DNA from 2 places in the Kitasatospora sp. NPDC048194 genome. Region 2 is predicted to be linked to the other one. Evidence: riboswitches for the same ligand, from Rfam matches in the RefSeq annotation. Region 2 holds a riboswitch; the other holds the start of a gene.
The links. A riboswitch is a leader RNA that binds a small molecule or an ion and turns the genes downstream of it on or off. The one in region 2 is predicted to bind magnesium.
Positions count from the first base shown of each region.

Region 1: linked by a shared signal. The riboswitch ahead of ACGF07_RS03470 (magnesium transporter MgtE N-terminal domain-containing protein) and the one ahead of ACGF07_RS15605 (NRAMP family divalent metal transporter) in region 2 are both predicted to bind magnesium.

Region 1 is NZ_JBIDAK010000002.1:216,161-221,965, reverse strand. It holds partial or broken gene ACGF07_RS03475 (helix-turn-helix domain-containing protein) at 57-552, shown strand; M-box (ykoK) riboswitch at 734-913, shown strand; gene ACGF07_RS03470 (magnesium transporter MgtE N-terminal domain-containing protein) at 1,231-2,598, shown strand; gene ACGF07_RS03465 (NRAMP family divalent metal transporter) at 2,595-4,040, shown strand; gene ACGF07_RS03460 (hypothetical protein) at 4,099-4,254, opposite strand; gene ACGF07_RS03455 (PaaI family thioesterase) at 4,925-5,491, opposite strand; gene ACGF07_RS03450 (winged helix-turn-helix transcriptional regulator) at 5,651-5,805, opposite strand, start outside.
Region 2 is NZ_JBIDAK010000010.1:220,185-225,989, forward strand. It holds gene ACGF07_RS15595 (YoaK family protein) at 57-734, opposite strand; gene ACGF07_RS15600 (MgtC/SapB family protein) at 816-1,550, opposite strand; gene ACGF07_RS15605 (NRAMP family divalent metal transporter) at 1,761-3,425, opposite strand; M-box (ykoK) riboswitch at 3,797-3,972, opposite strand; gene ACGF07_RS15610 (ABC transporter ATP-binding protein) at 4,140-4,910, shown strand; gene ACGF07_RS15615 (FtsX-like permease family protein) at 4,907-5,805, shown strand, end outside.

The DNA.
Region 1 (5,805 bases), on a different contig from region 2:
GGCGGTCCGGGCCCGCGCGGCGACGCGGTCGAGGGCGGTCCCCGAGACGTCGACGGCTGGCGGAGCTCGCCGAGCGGACGGGCATCAACGAGAGCACGCTGTCCCGGCTCGAGGGCGGCAGCCGCAAGCCCACCCTGGAGCTGCTGCTGCCGCTCGCCGAGGTCCACGCCGTCCCGCTCGACGAGCTGGTGGGCGCACCCCCGCACCGGCGATCCGCGCATCCACCTGCGGCCGGTGGTCCGGGACGGGATGACGTACGTGCCGCTCAGCCGCCCGGGCGGCGTCCAGGCGCACAAGCTGCTGATCCCCCCGCGACCGGGCGGCGAACCGGAGTTGAAGACCCATGACGGGTTCGAGTGGGTCTACGTGCCCAGCGGCCGGCTGCGCCTGCTGCTCGGCGACCGGAGCCTGGTCCTCAAGGCGGGCGAGGCCGCCGAATTCGACACCCACGTGCCACACTGGCTCGGGCCGGACGGCGACCGGGCCGTCGAGCTCCTGGTCCTCTTCGGACACCAGGGCGAGCGGGCCCACCTGCGAGCCCGGTACACCTGACGTTTCGTCAACTTTATGGACAGGCAATCTGGTTCGCGCACCGGGCGGTCGTCGACCGGACCGTCGCGCCGCTCCGCCGGACGCACGCCGGGCGGCGCCCCCACTGGCCGGTCCACGGTCAAGCCCCGGTCAAGGATTACGCCGCAGGGGCCATCACCCCCTATCCTGGGGCCGATTCGAACAGACACCTCGTTCGGTGAGGCGTCTTCACGGACACAGGCCACTGATCCCACCCGTCGAGAGACGCTCCGGATCAGGACAGGTCTCCCCGGCTCAAGGGGTGACCCCAAGTGGCTTCCCGTCGGACACCGACCAGGGACACGCCGTGGAGTGCCAAAGCTCTGACGAGTGGGGGTGCCCGGGCGGTGACGTCGGTCTCCCCCTGCCGCGCCGCCGCGCCCCCGATGCGCGGCCGAGACCGGGAGGAGGGCGTGATGGACGAAAGTCCTGGCCATAGTCGGCCCTTCCCCGTGCCGCACTCGCCGTCCTCGCCGTCCCACCGCCGCCCGAGGCGCCCCGTCCTTCCCTGACCCGATCCGGTCCGTTCCGCCCTGCCGCCCGCCCCGGGCGCGGGCGGCCCCGGCGCATGCCCGCCACCGGCTCCGCGGTCACGGACGGCCGCGGCGCGCCGCCGGGTGGCCCGATGCCCCGTCCTGCCGGGGCGAGGGGGTTCCCATCATGGCCGCCGCCACGCTGTTCACGTCCGCCACCGCCCGGCTGCGCGACCGCACCGTCGCCGCCGAGCGCCGCACCGCCGTCACCCGCACCGTCCGGTCGTCGCTCGTCTCGCTGGCCGGGCTGGTCGGCGGGCCGGTCGCCAACCAGGCCGGTGAGGAGGTGGGCCGCGTCGTCGACGTGGTCGCCCGCCTCTACGGGGCGGAGCCGTACCCGCCGGTCACCGGCCTGATCATCCGGATCGGCCGGCGCCGCACCTTCATCGCCGCCGACGCCGTCGACCGGATCATGACCGGGCGGGTCCGGCTGCGCACCGCCCGGCTGGACCTGCGGGAGTTCAACCGCCGCCCCGGCGAGGTGCTGCTCGCCCGCGACGTGCTCGACCACCAGCTCGTCGACGTCGACGGCGTCCAGGTCACCCGCGCCGCCGACCTCTACCTGGCCCCACTGGCCGCCCGCACCGTGCTGGTGGGCGTCGACGTCTCGCTGCCCACCCTGCTGCGCCGCCTCGGCCCGCGCCGCTGGCAGGTCCGGCCCACCCCGGAGCGCGTCCTCGACTGGCGCTCCGTCGCCCCGTTCGGCGAGCAGGCCACCCACGGGCCCGCCGAGGTACGGCTGCGCGCCTCCCGCTCCGCGCTGCACCGGCTGCGTCCGGCCGACCTCGCCGACATCCTGGAGGACCTCGGCCGGCACGAACGCCAGCAGCTGCTCGGCTGGTTGGAGCCGGAGCAGGCGGCGGACGCGCTGGAGGAGATGGAACCCGCCGAGCTGGAGAACCTGCTGCGCGAGGTGCCGCCCGAGCACGCCGCCCGGCTCGTCGACGAGATGGAGCCGGACGAGGCGGCCGACGCCCTGCGCGACCTCGCACCGGGCGAGCGCGAGACCCTGCTCGCCAGGATGCCCGAGCCCGAGGCCGCCGAACTGCGCTCGCTGCTCGCCCATCGCGAGGGCACCGCGGGTGGTGCGATGACCACCCTGCTGGTCACCGCCGGCCGCGCGCACACCGTCGCCCAGGTGCGGGCGGAACTCGCCGCGCAGGCCGAGCACCGCACCGACATCGACGCGGTCGCCGTACTGGGCGAGGACGGCCGGCTGCTCGCCGACATCCCGCTGTTCGACCTCGCCGTCGCCGAGGACACCGCCGTGGTCGGCGATCTCGTCAGCTGGCTGGGCCAGTTCGGCCCGCCGGTGACCGTCCGACCCGACACCCGCCTGCCCGAGGCCGCCGACCGCCTGGTCGCGGCCCGGGCCACCTCCCTGCTCGTGGTCGACGACTCCGGGCGCCCGCTCGGCCGGGTCCTGGCCGACGACATCCTCGACTCGCTGCTGCCCGAGCGCGGGCGCCTGCACTTCCGGAGGCTCCTCAAGTGACCCGCGACCTCGACACTGCCCGCGACCTCGGCACTCCCCGGGACACCGACCAGCCCCGGGACGCCGCTCGACCCCGGGACACCGCCCAGCCCCGGGACGCCGCCACCCGCCCGGACACCGCCGACCAGGCCCGCGGGCCCGCGCCCGACCCGGCGTCGGCGCAGCACCCCGCCGGCGTCCCGGCCGGCTCCGGGCGCGCCGGCCGCCGCCGGGGCCTGCGCCGACTGGCCGCCGTCGCGATGGTGGCCGGGCCGGGTCTGGTCGCCGCCAACGCCGGCAACGACGCCGCGGGCATCGCCACCTACGCCAGCGCCGGCTCCCAGTTCACCTACGGGACGCTGTTCTTCATGGTGCTGGTCACCGTCGCCCTGGTGATGGTGCAGGAGATGGCCGTCCGGCTCGGCGCCCACACCGGCAAGGGCCTGGGCGCGCTGATCCGCGAGCAGTTCAGCCTGCGGCTGACCGCCCTCGCGGTGTTCTGCCTGCTGCTGGCCAACACCGGCCTGGTGGTCAGCGAGTTCGCCGGCATCGGCGCCGCCTTCCAGCTCCTCGGCGTGCCCAAGTGGGCGGTCATCCCGCCGGCCGCGGTGCTGCTCTGGTCGCTGGTGCTGTTCGGCTCGTACAAGTGGGCCGAGCGGATCTTCCTGGTGATGTCGCTGGCGTTCTTCGCCTACCCCGTCGCGATGGTCCTCGGCCACCCCGACTGGGGGCAGGTCGGCGAGCACCTGGTGGTGCCGCACCTGGAGCCCGGCAAGGACTTCATCCTGCTGGCCGTCGCCCTGATCGGCACCACCGTGAGCCCCTACATGCAGTTCTACGCCGCGGCCGGCGTGGTCGACCGCGGCGTCAAACCCGCCGACTACAAGCTGATCCGGGCCGACGCCGTACTCGGCGCGGTGTTCGCCTGCGTGATCAGCCTGACCATCATCATCGCCACCGCCTCCGCGATCGGCGGCACCGGCCCGCTGGAGTCCGCCGCGCAGGCCGCCGAGGCCCTCAAGCCGGTCGCCGGGCACGGCGCCGAGCTGCTCTTCGCCTTCGGCCTGATCGGCGCGTCCGCGCTGGCCGGCGCGGTGGTGCCGCTCTCGGCGAGCTACGCCATCGGCGAGGCGGCCGGCGTGGAGCGCTCGGTGTCCCGCAGCTTCCGCGACGCGCCGCTCTTCCTCGGGCTGTTCACCGCCCAGATCGTCCTCGGTGCCGTCGTGGCGCTGACCCCGGTGGACGTCATCCAGTTGCTGATCGGCACCCAGGTCCTCCAGGGCCTGATCAGCCCGATCGTCCTGGTCTACCTGCTGGTCCTCACCAACCGCCGCGCCGTGCTGGGCGACGCCGCCAACGGCCCCCGCTACCGGATCGCCGCCACCGTCGTGGTGGTCGGCGTCGCCGCCATGTCGACGATCCTGCTCGCCCAGACCGTCCTCGGCTGGTTCGGCCTCGGCTGACCCCGCCGGGGAGCGACCGCCCGGCATCCGGCACCCCGGCGCCCGTCGGCCCTCCGGCTCAGCCGCCCGCGGGCACCCGGAGCGTGCCGTAGCGTTGCATGCGCTGCCAGCGGAGCCGGGAGCCCGCGAGCGCGGTGAAGACCGACTGGATCACCACCAGGTACATCAACTGCCGGTGGACGAACTGCTGGAGCGGCAGGCTCCACAACGGCACGCGCCGATCCCTGTCGGGCCGGGCGCTGCGCCGGTGGCGACTGTTCAGCGCCGACACTCGGCGGATTGTCACACCCTCCTGAGGTCGCCGAACCGCAACGGGCTCGGCCCCTGGGCGGGGGCGGCGGCCTCGGCGACGCGCCTCGTCCCCGGTGCTGACAGCCACCGGCGGCCGTCCGTCAGCGTGTGGAGGTCGGCGCGGTCCGGGGTGGAGCAGGGGGACTCGCGGCACCGGCCGGCCCGGGCGGACAGCGTCGGCCCCGGTGCCGGTCGGCAGCGGGAGGAACTGAGCCGCCGCGTCAGTGGGAAGAGGAGAGAACCTGACGTCCTGTAGGGGGGCGCCCGGCCGTCACCAGGCACGGTCTCCCCCCTTCGGCCCCGGCCGCCCGCCATCGTCGTCCGGGGTCAGTAGCGGGCCCGGGCATGGCGCGGCCGGTGCGCGTCCTTCGCAGCCCTTCCCGCCCCGGGCCGCCGCGACCGGCCGTGGTGTGCGGAGGAAGGAGCGGTCGCGGCCAGGACCATCGCGAGCACGAGCGGAGCCAGCAGCAACATCATGGACACGGTCATCCACGCCTCCCGGGGATCGACGTCCGCCTCTGGTCCTCCCCGTGTGCCCCGCATCACGCCCGCCATGTCAGCTCAACGCGCTGCCCTGAGCGGCGACGGTGGACTCATCGGTTCGTGCCGGAGCCCGGCTCCTCGGGGAGCGGCGAGTCCGCGGGCGCGGGCCGGGACTTGCGGCGGATCAGGCAGGTGCTCCTGGCGACCGCGCACAACCGCAGGTCTTCGTCGAGCGCGCGACAGGTCGCCAGTCCGCGGTTCCGGCCGAGGTGGACCACCTCCGCATCGACCGTCACCGGGCCGCCCGGCGCCGGCACCGGGCGCAGGAAATCGACACCGAGGTCGAGGGTGACGATGTCCTGTTCCGCGGTGACGGCCGACAGCACGGCGCACCCGAGAGCGGCGTCGATGACGGTCGAGAGGATGCCGCCGGCGAGAACGCCGAGGTGGTTGGCGAGGAAGCCGGGTACGGGCATGGTGAACCGCACCCGGCCGGGTTCGGCGGTCTCCACCGCGATGCCGAGCACTTGGGCGACGGGGGGTGGAAGGACCTCGCCGCTCGCGAGGCCCCGCAGGTACTGCAGGCCGCTCTGCTGCGGGTCGTCGGCGAAGAGCAGGCCTGACTCCCTCCAGCTGAGGATCGTGGAACGTTCTGCGCCGATCTCCTGCCGAGTCATGCCGTCCCCTTCGGTCGAACAGCGGAGCCGATTCGCTTCGAATGTCGAAGCACCGCTGCCGGCCCGCGATACTACTGCTTCGAAATCCGAAGCGGTAGGTGCCGACAGAAGATCCGAGCCCGCCGCCAACCCCCGCGCGTGCGCGAGCCGCCGCGGGCGTCAGTCGGCAGAGCCGCCCTCGACCGCGCCCTCGCCCACGGTGCGGGCACGGGTGGCGCGGGTGGGACGGGTGGCGGCCTGGTCGTCGGGCTGGCGCGCCAGTTCCGGTTCGAGCTCCGCAGCCCAGCGTTGCGACCACCGGGCGAGGGGGTCGA
Region 2 (5,805 bases):
TGCTCGGTGGAATCCGCAGGGGTGTGCGCCCCTGCGGATTCCCGGAGCATTCGGCCTCAGCGGCGCTGCGTCCAGGCCGGTGCCGGGGTGGGCCTGCCGGCGCGGTGGATGACGGCGGCGACGGCGACGAGCAGGACGAGCGCCAGGGCGAGCGCGGCGGTGACGTCGACGTGGAGCACGAGGAGGGCGCCGAGCAGGGCTCCGGTGAACATCCAGGCGGCCGACGCCAGTCGGCGGGACCCGGTGAGGTCGGCGGCGAGGGCGGTGATGGTCATGGTCAGCACCGTGGTGGTGAGGTCGGGGACCTTCAGGGAGCGGACCACCGCGTTCTGACCGCCCATGGCGAGCGCGAGCAGGCCGATCAAGGTGTAGCGGGCGGACGAGGATCCGTGGCCGACGACGGCCGCCAGCACGGTGCTCACCGCCACCAGCAGCACTTGGACGGCGAGGGCGGCGGTCAGCAGCCGGCCGCGGTGCCCGGGCAGGCGCCGGGAGAGGTGGCCGCCGGCCAGGGCCCCGAGCAGGAAGGCGGCGAGGGCGGCGAGTGAGGCGGTGGCGGAGAGGTTCGCCGCGCCGGCCAGGGCGAAGCCGAGGAAGACCACGTTGCCGGTCATGTTGGCGACGAACACGTGCCCGAGTTCGAGGTAGCTGACGGCGTCCACCACTCCGGTGACCAGGGTCAGCACCAGCAGCATCGGCACCAGCGGGCCGTGCTCGGGATCGGGTTTCAGCATCGGGCCTCCCAGTGGCTCACGTGACGGCCTCTCCGTTCTACTCCCCCTCAGGCCGGTACCTGCCTTAGCGGCCGCTCCCCCTCAGGCCAGCGCCGGACCGGCCGGGTCCTCCGGGTCGTCGTCCAGGTGCCAGTGCAGGTCCCGCACGCCGGGCTCCAGCGACAGCCGGGTGACGACCTGCTCCAGCGCCGGGGTCACCTGGCCGGTGGTCGACACGGTGGCGCGCAGGCTGGTGGCGTCGCCCTGCTCGGTGCGGCGGGCGCGCAGGCCGGTCGGGGCGAGGCCGGACGCGGCCAGGGCCTGGAGCAGCAGGGCCCGGATGTGGGTCTCGGACTTGCGGTCGCACTCCAGGTGGACGACGGCCCGGCCGGTGGAGTCCGGGTCGCTGCCGGACTGCGGGGCCCGGTCGAGCAGCCGGCCGGCCGGGCGCAGCACCAGGTGGACGGCGAGCACGGCGATCGTGCCGAGGACGGCGAGTTCCAGTTCGCCGGACGCGGCCAGGACCCCGACGGCGGCCGAACACCAGAGCGTGGCGGCGGTGTTGAGGCCGCGCACTCCGGCGCCGTCGCGCAGGATGACGCCACCGCCGAGGAAGCCGATGCCGGAGACCACGTAGGAGGCGACCCGGGTGGGGCTGCCGGCGTCACCGACCGCCTCGCTGTAGAGCACGAACAGGGTGGCACCGGCGGCGACCAGGGCGTTGGTGCGCAGGCCGGCCATGCGGGCGCGCCACTGGCGCTCGACGCCGATCAGTGCGCCGCAGGCCACGCCGGTGGCGAGCCGGACCAGGAACTCGACGGTGGTCAGGGTGTGCACGACGGCACCTCCTCCAGGAACGCGGACGGGAAACGCGGACGGGGAAACACAGGCAGGAAACGCGGGCGGGGCAACACGGACGGGCAACACGAGCAGGGCGGCGGCCGCCAGGACCGCGGACGACGGGTGCCGGGACCCGGGGCGGCGGGGCGCCACCCGCCACCCACCACCCCCCACCCGCCCCAGGGCGTCCCGCCCGTGGCCGGCCGCTCAGTGGTCGAGCGCGGTCTCGACGACCTTGATGATGACCATGGCCGTCGCGATCAGCAGGTAGGCGCGCAGGGCGCCCATGCCGGCCTTGCGGGCCGTGGACATCACCGGCGTGGCGAGGGTGTCCAGCGGGGGCATCCGCCAGTTCTCGCGGCCGGTGCGGTCGACCGGGTCCTCCTTGGTGGCGGTGCGGCCGAAGGTGAAGGAGTACCCGGCGACGAGGACGCCCGCGACGCCGCAGGCTGCCGCGATCCCCAGGATCGCGCCGGAGCCGATGCCCGGCCGGACCACGGCAGCGGTCAGGATGAGCGAGAGCGTCACCAGCACGCCGACCACGACCGCGGTGAAGGCGTTGGTCCTGGGTCCGTTGACCCACGGACCGAGCACGGCGCGGTCGTTGCAGAGCAGCAGCAGGAACACGGTGGCGGAGGGCAGCAGCACCCCGGCGAGCACCTGGACGAACTGGGTGATCAGGCCCTGGGTGTAGCCGTTGGACAGCAGGGTGATCGCGGCGGCCACGACGACCAGGCCGGCGTAGACGCCGTAGAAGCCCTTGGCGCCCCGGACGCCGCGGTGCAGCGAGTGCTTGATGCCGAAGACGTCGCCGATCGCGTAGGCAGTGGACAGCGAGACGGCGAAGGCACCGATGACGGAGGCGTCCAGCAGGGCGATCGCGAACAGCACGCCGGCCAGTCGGCCGGCCCTGGCCTCGATGCCCTCGGCCAGGGCGGCGGCGTCGGAGAACCGTCCGAAGCCGTCGGTGCCCGCGAAGGCCGCCGCCGTGAGGCCGATCAGCGCGGCCGCGCCGACGATGACCACGGCGATCCCGATCCACAGGTCGACCTTCTCGTAGGTCATGAAACGCGGGGTGATCCGCTTGTCGATGACGTACGACTGCTGGAAGAACAGCTGCCAGGGGGCGACGGTGGTGCCGACGATCGAGATGACGACCATCATGACCGCCGCGAGCTGGCCGGAGCCGCCGGGCAGGGCGGGCGTCACGAAGTCGTGGGCCATCTGCGAGGTCTTCGGGTGGAGGAGGAAGTAGACCGGCACCAGCAGCAGGGAGCCCGCGCAGAGGGTGATGGCGACCCGTTCGAAGCGCCGGAAGGAGCCGGTGAAGGCCGAGGCGATGATGATCGCGGCGGCCAGGACCACCGAGGCCGCCTTGGGCAGGCCCAGGTAGCCGGCGGCGAGCGTGACCCCGATGAACTCGGTGACCAGGGTCAGCGCGTTCAGCAGGAAGAGGTCGATCACGCTGAACGCGCCCCAGAACCGGCCGAAGCGCTCCAGGATCAGCCGGGCGTGGCCGACCCCGGTGACGGCGCCGAGGCGCAGCACCATCTCCTGGTTGACGTACAGCACGGGGACGAGCAGCAGCAGGGTCCACAGCAGCTGGGTGCCGTAGTTCTGCCCGGCCTGGCCGTAGGTGGAGAAGGCGCCGGCGTCGTTGTCGCCGACCATCACGATCAGGCCGGGGCCGATGACGGCCAGCAGGGTCCTGAACCGGGCGGAGAGCCCGTGGCGCGGGGCGGTGTCGTCGAGCCGGAGGGTGCCGAGCGCGCCCTTGATGTCGCCGACGTGGGCGTCGTCCAGGACGGCCTGGCCGGCGGCGGAGGTGGTGGGGGAAGCGCCGGGAACCGCGGGGAACGTCGGGTCCAGCATCGCATTGGTCATGGCAGGGCCTGCCTCCCTGCCCCTCGGCGAGGGGCGTCGGGGGACACGCGGCAGCGCGCCTCCCGCTGGGCGCACGCCGCCGTCCCCGCACGGCGGCGCCGGGCGACGGCGGCCGTGCTGGCGTGACGGATCGTCAGGCGCCTTGCGTCCGCCCGTGGTCGAGCAGCGGACGAGGCGCCTGGTGGGGATGTGCGAGGGAGGTCGTCACCGCGTGCCGGAGGTGTTCGAGAGCATGCGGGGGTAGGGCCGACTGTGGCCCGGACTACTGCAGTCCATGATCTCGCCTCCTCCCGGCCGGGGGCGCACCGACTGTGCGCCGCATCGCGACACGGCAAGGAGCACACCGGTCGCGGCGGACCGGTACACCCCAACTCGTCAGAGCTTTGGCACTCCACGGCGTGTCCGGCCGGTCGGCCGGAAGCCACTTGGGGTCAACCCTTAGGTCGGGAAGACCTGTCCTGAACCTGGGCGTCTCTCGACGTCGTCGGGTCAGTGGCCTGTGTCCGTGAAGACGCCTCACCGAACGAGGTGCCTCGTGAAACCTCACACAGCATAGCCCGGCCGGAGAGCGGGCCCGCCGCCTTCCGCCCGCTCCTCGACACCTTTGTAGAACCTTGACCGGTCCGCGCCTGCTACACCTTCCCCATCCCGGCATATATAGTTCACCGACATATGCAGCTGAACAGCTCACGAGGGGGAAGTGTGTCCCACACCGATCCGACCCGGTCCGAGCCCGTCCTGCGCCTGACCGGGGTGTCCCGGGTGCACGGACGCGGCGCCGCCGAGGTGCACGCCCTGCGCGGGATCGACCTGACCGTCCACGCCGGCGAGTTCGTCGCCGTGATGGGTCCGTCCGGCTCCGGGAAGTCGACCCTGCTGACCCTGGCCGGCGGACTGGACCTGCCCACCCGCGGCGAGGTGCTGGTCGAGGGCGTCACGCTCGGCGGCCTCAGCCGCGGCCGGCTCGCCGACCTGCGGCGGCGCTCCGTCGGGTACGTCTTCCAGGACTACAACCTGATCCCGGCGCTCACCGCCGCCGAGAACATCGCCCTGCCCCGCGAACTCGACGGAGTCCCGGGCCGCGCCGCGCGCCGGGAGGCCCTGGCCGCGCTGGAGGAGTTGGGCATCGGGGAACTCGCCGACCGCTTCCCCGACGACATGTCCGGCGGCCAGCAGCAACGGGTCGCCATCGCCCGGGCGCTGATCGGCGAACGCCGACTGGTGCTCGCCGACGAACCGACCGGAGCACTCGACTCGGCCACCGGTGACGCGGTGCTCGCCGTCCTGCGCGCCCGCTGCGACGCCGGGGCGGCCGCCATGATGGTCACCCACGAGGCCTCGCACGCCGGTTGGGCGGACCGGGTGGTCCACCTCCGGGACGGCGCGATCGCCTCGGAGAGCACCGGTCGCCGCTCCGGCGGCTGCCCGGCAGCCGTCCACCGGCCCAACCCCCTGGGGGAGGTGGCGCGTTGAAGCTCGGAGCGTGGAAGGTCGCATTGCGGATCGCCCGCCGCGACGCACTGCGCGCCAAGGGCCGCAGTGCGCTGGTCCTGGCCATGATCGCGCTGCCCGTGCTCGGGGTCACCGGTGCCGACGTCGTCCACCGCAGCGGGCAGCTCACCCCGGCCGAGCGGGTCGAGCGGGTGGTCGGCGGAGCGGACGCCCTGGTCACCGGACTCAGCCCGGGCCGGACCGTCGAGCAGGCCCCGATCGCCGAGGACGGCGCCTTCGCGCTCGACCCCAAGCCGGGGCAGCCGCCGACGGCCGAGCAGCAGCGGGCCGCGAGCACCGACCCGGCCGAACTGGTCGGCTCGCTGCTGCCACCCGGCAGCCGGCTCACGCCCGCCCGCACCGGGCCGGAGACCGGCGCGAACTCGCCCGAGGGCCTGGTCCGCACCCTCACCACCGAGGCCGACCTCGGCGACCCGGTCTGGCGCGGCCGGCTGAACGTGGTCGGGGGACGCACACCCGCCGCCCCGCACGAGGCGGCCGCCACCCGGGCCTTCCTGGACCGTGCCGGGCTCGGGCTCGGCGGCACCACCACCGTCCAGGGGCTGGAGCGGACCACCTTCACCATCACCGCCGTCGTGGAGCACCCGGACGACCTCGGCCGGGTCGAACTCGTGGCCCGGCCGGGCGAGTTGCTCGACCCGCTGACGGCCGCCGCGGAGCCCGGACAGCCCGCCGCCGAACGCGCCCCGGACCGGCACGACGCCTGGCTGCTCCGCGTGCCGAGCGGCGCCGCCCTGGACTGGACCGCCGTCCAGCGGTTCAACGCCCACGGCTACACCCTCACCGCGCGCTCCGTCGCCCTCGACCCGCCGCCGAACCGGGCCGTCCCGTACTACCGCGACTCCACCCGCTCCAG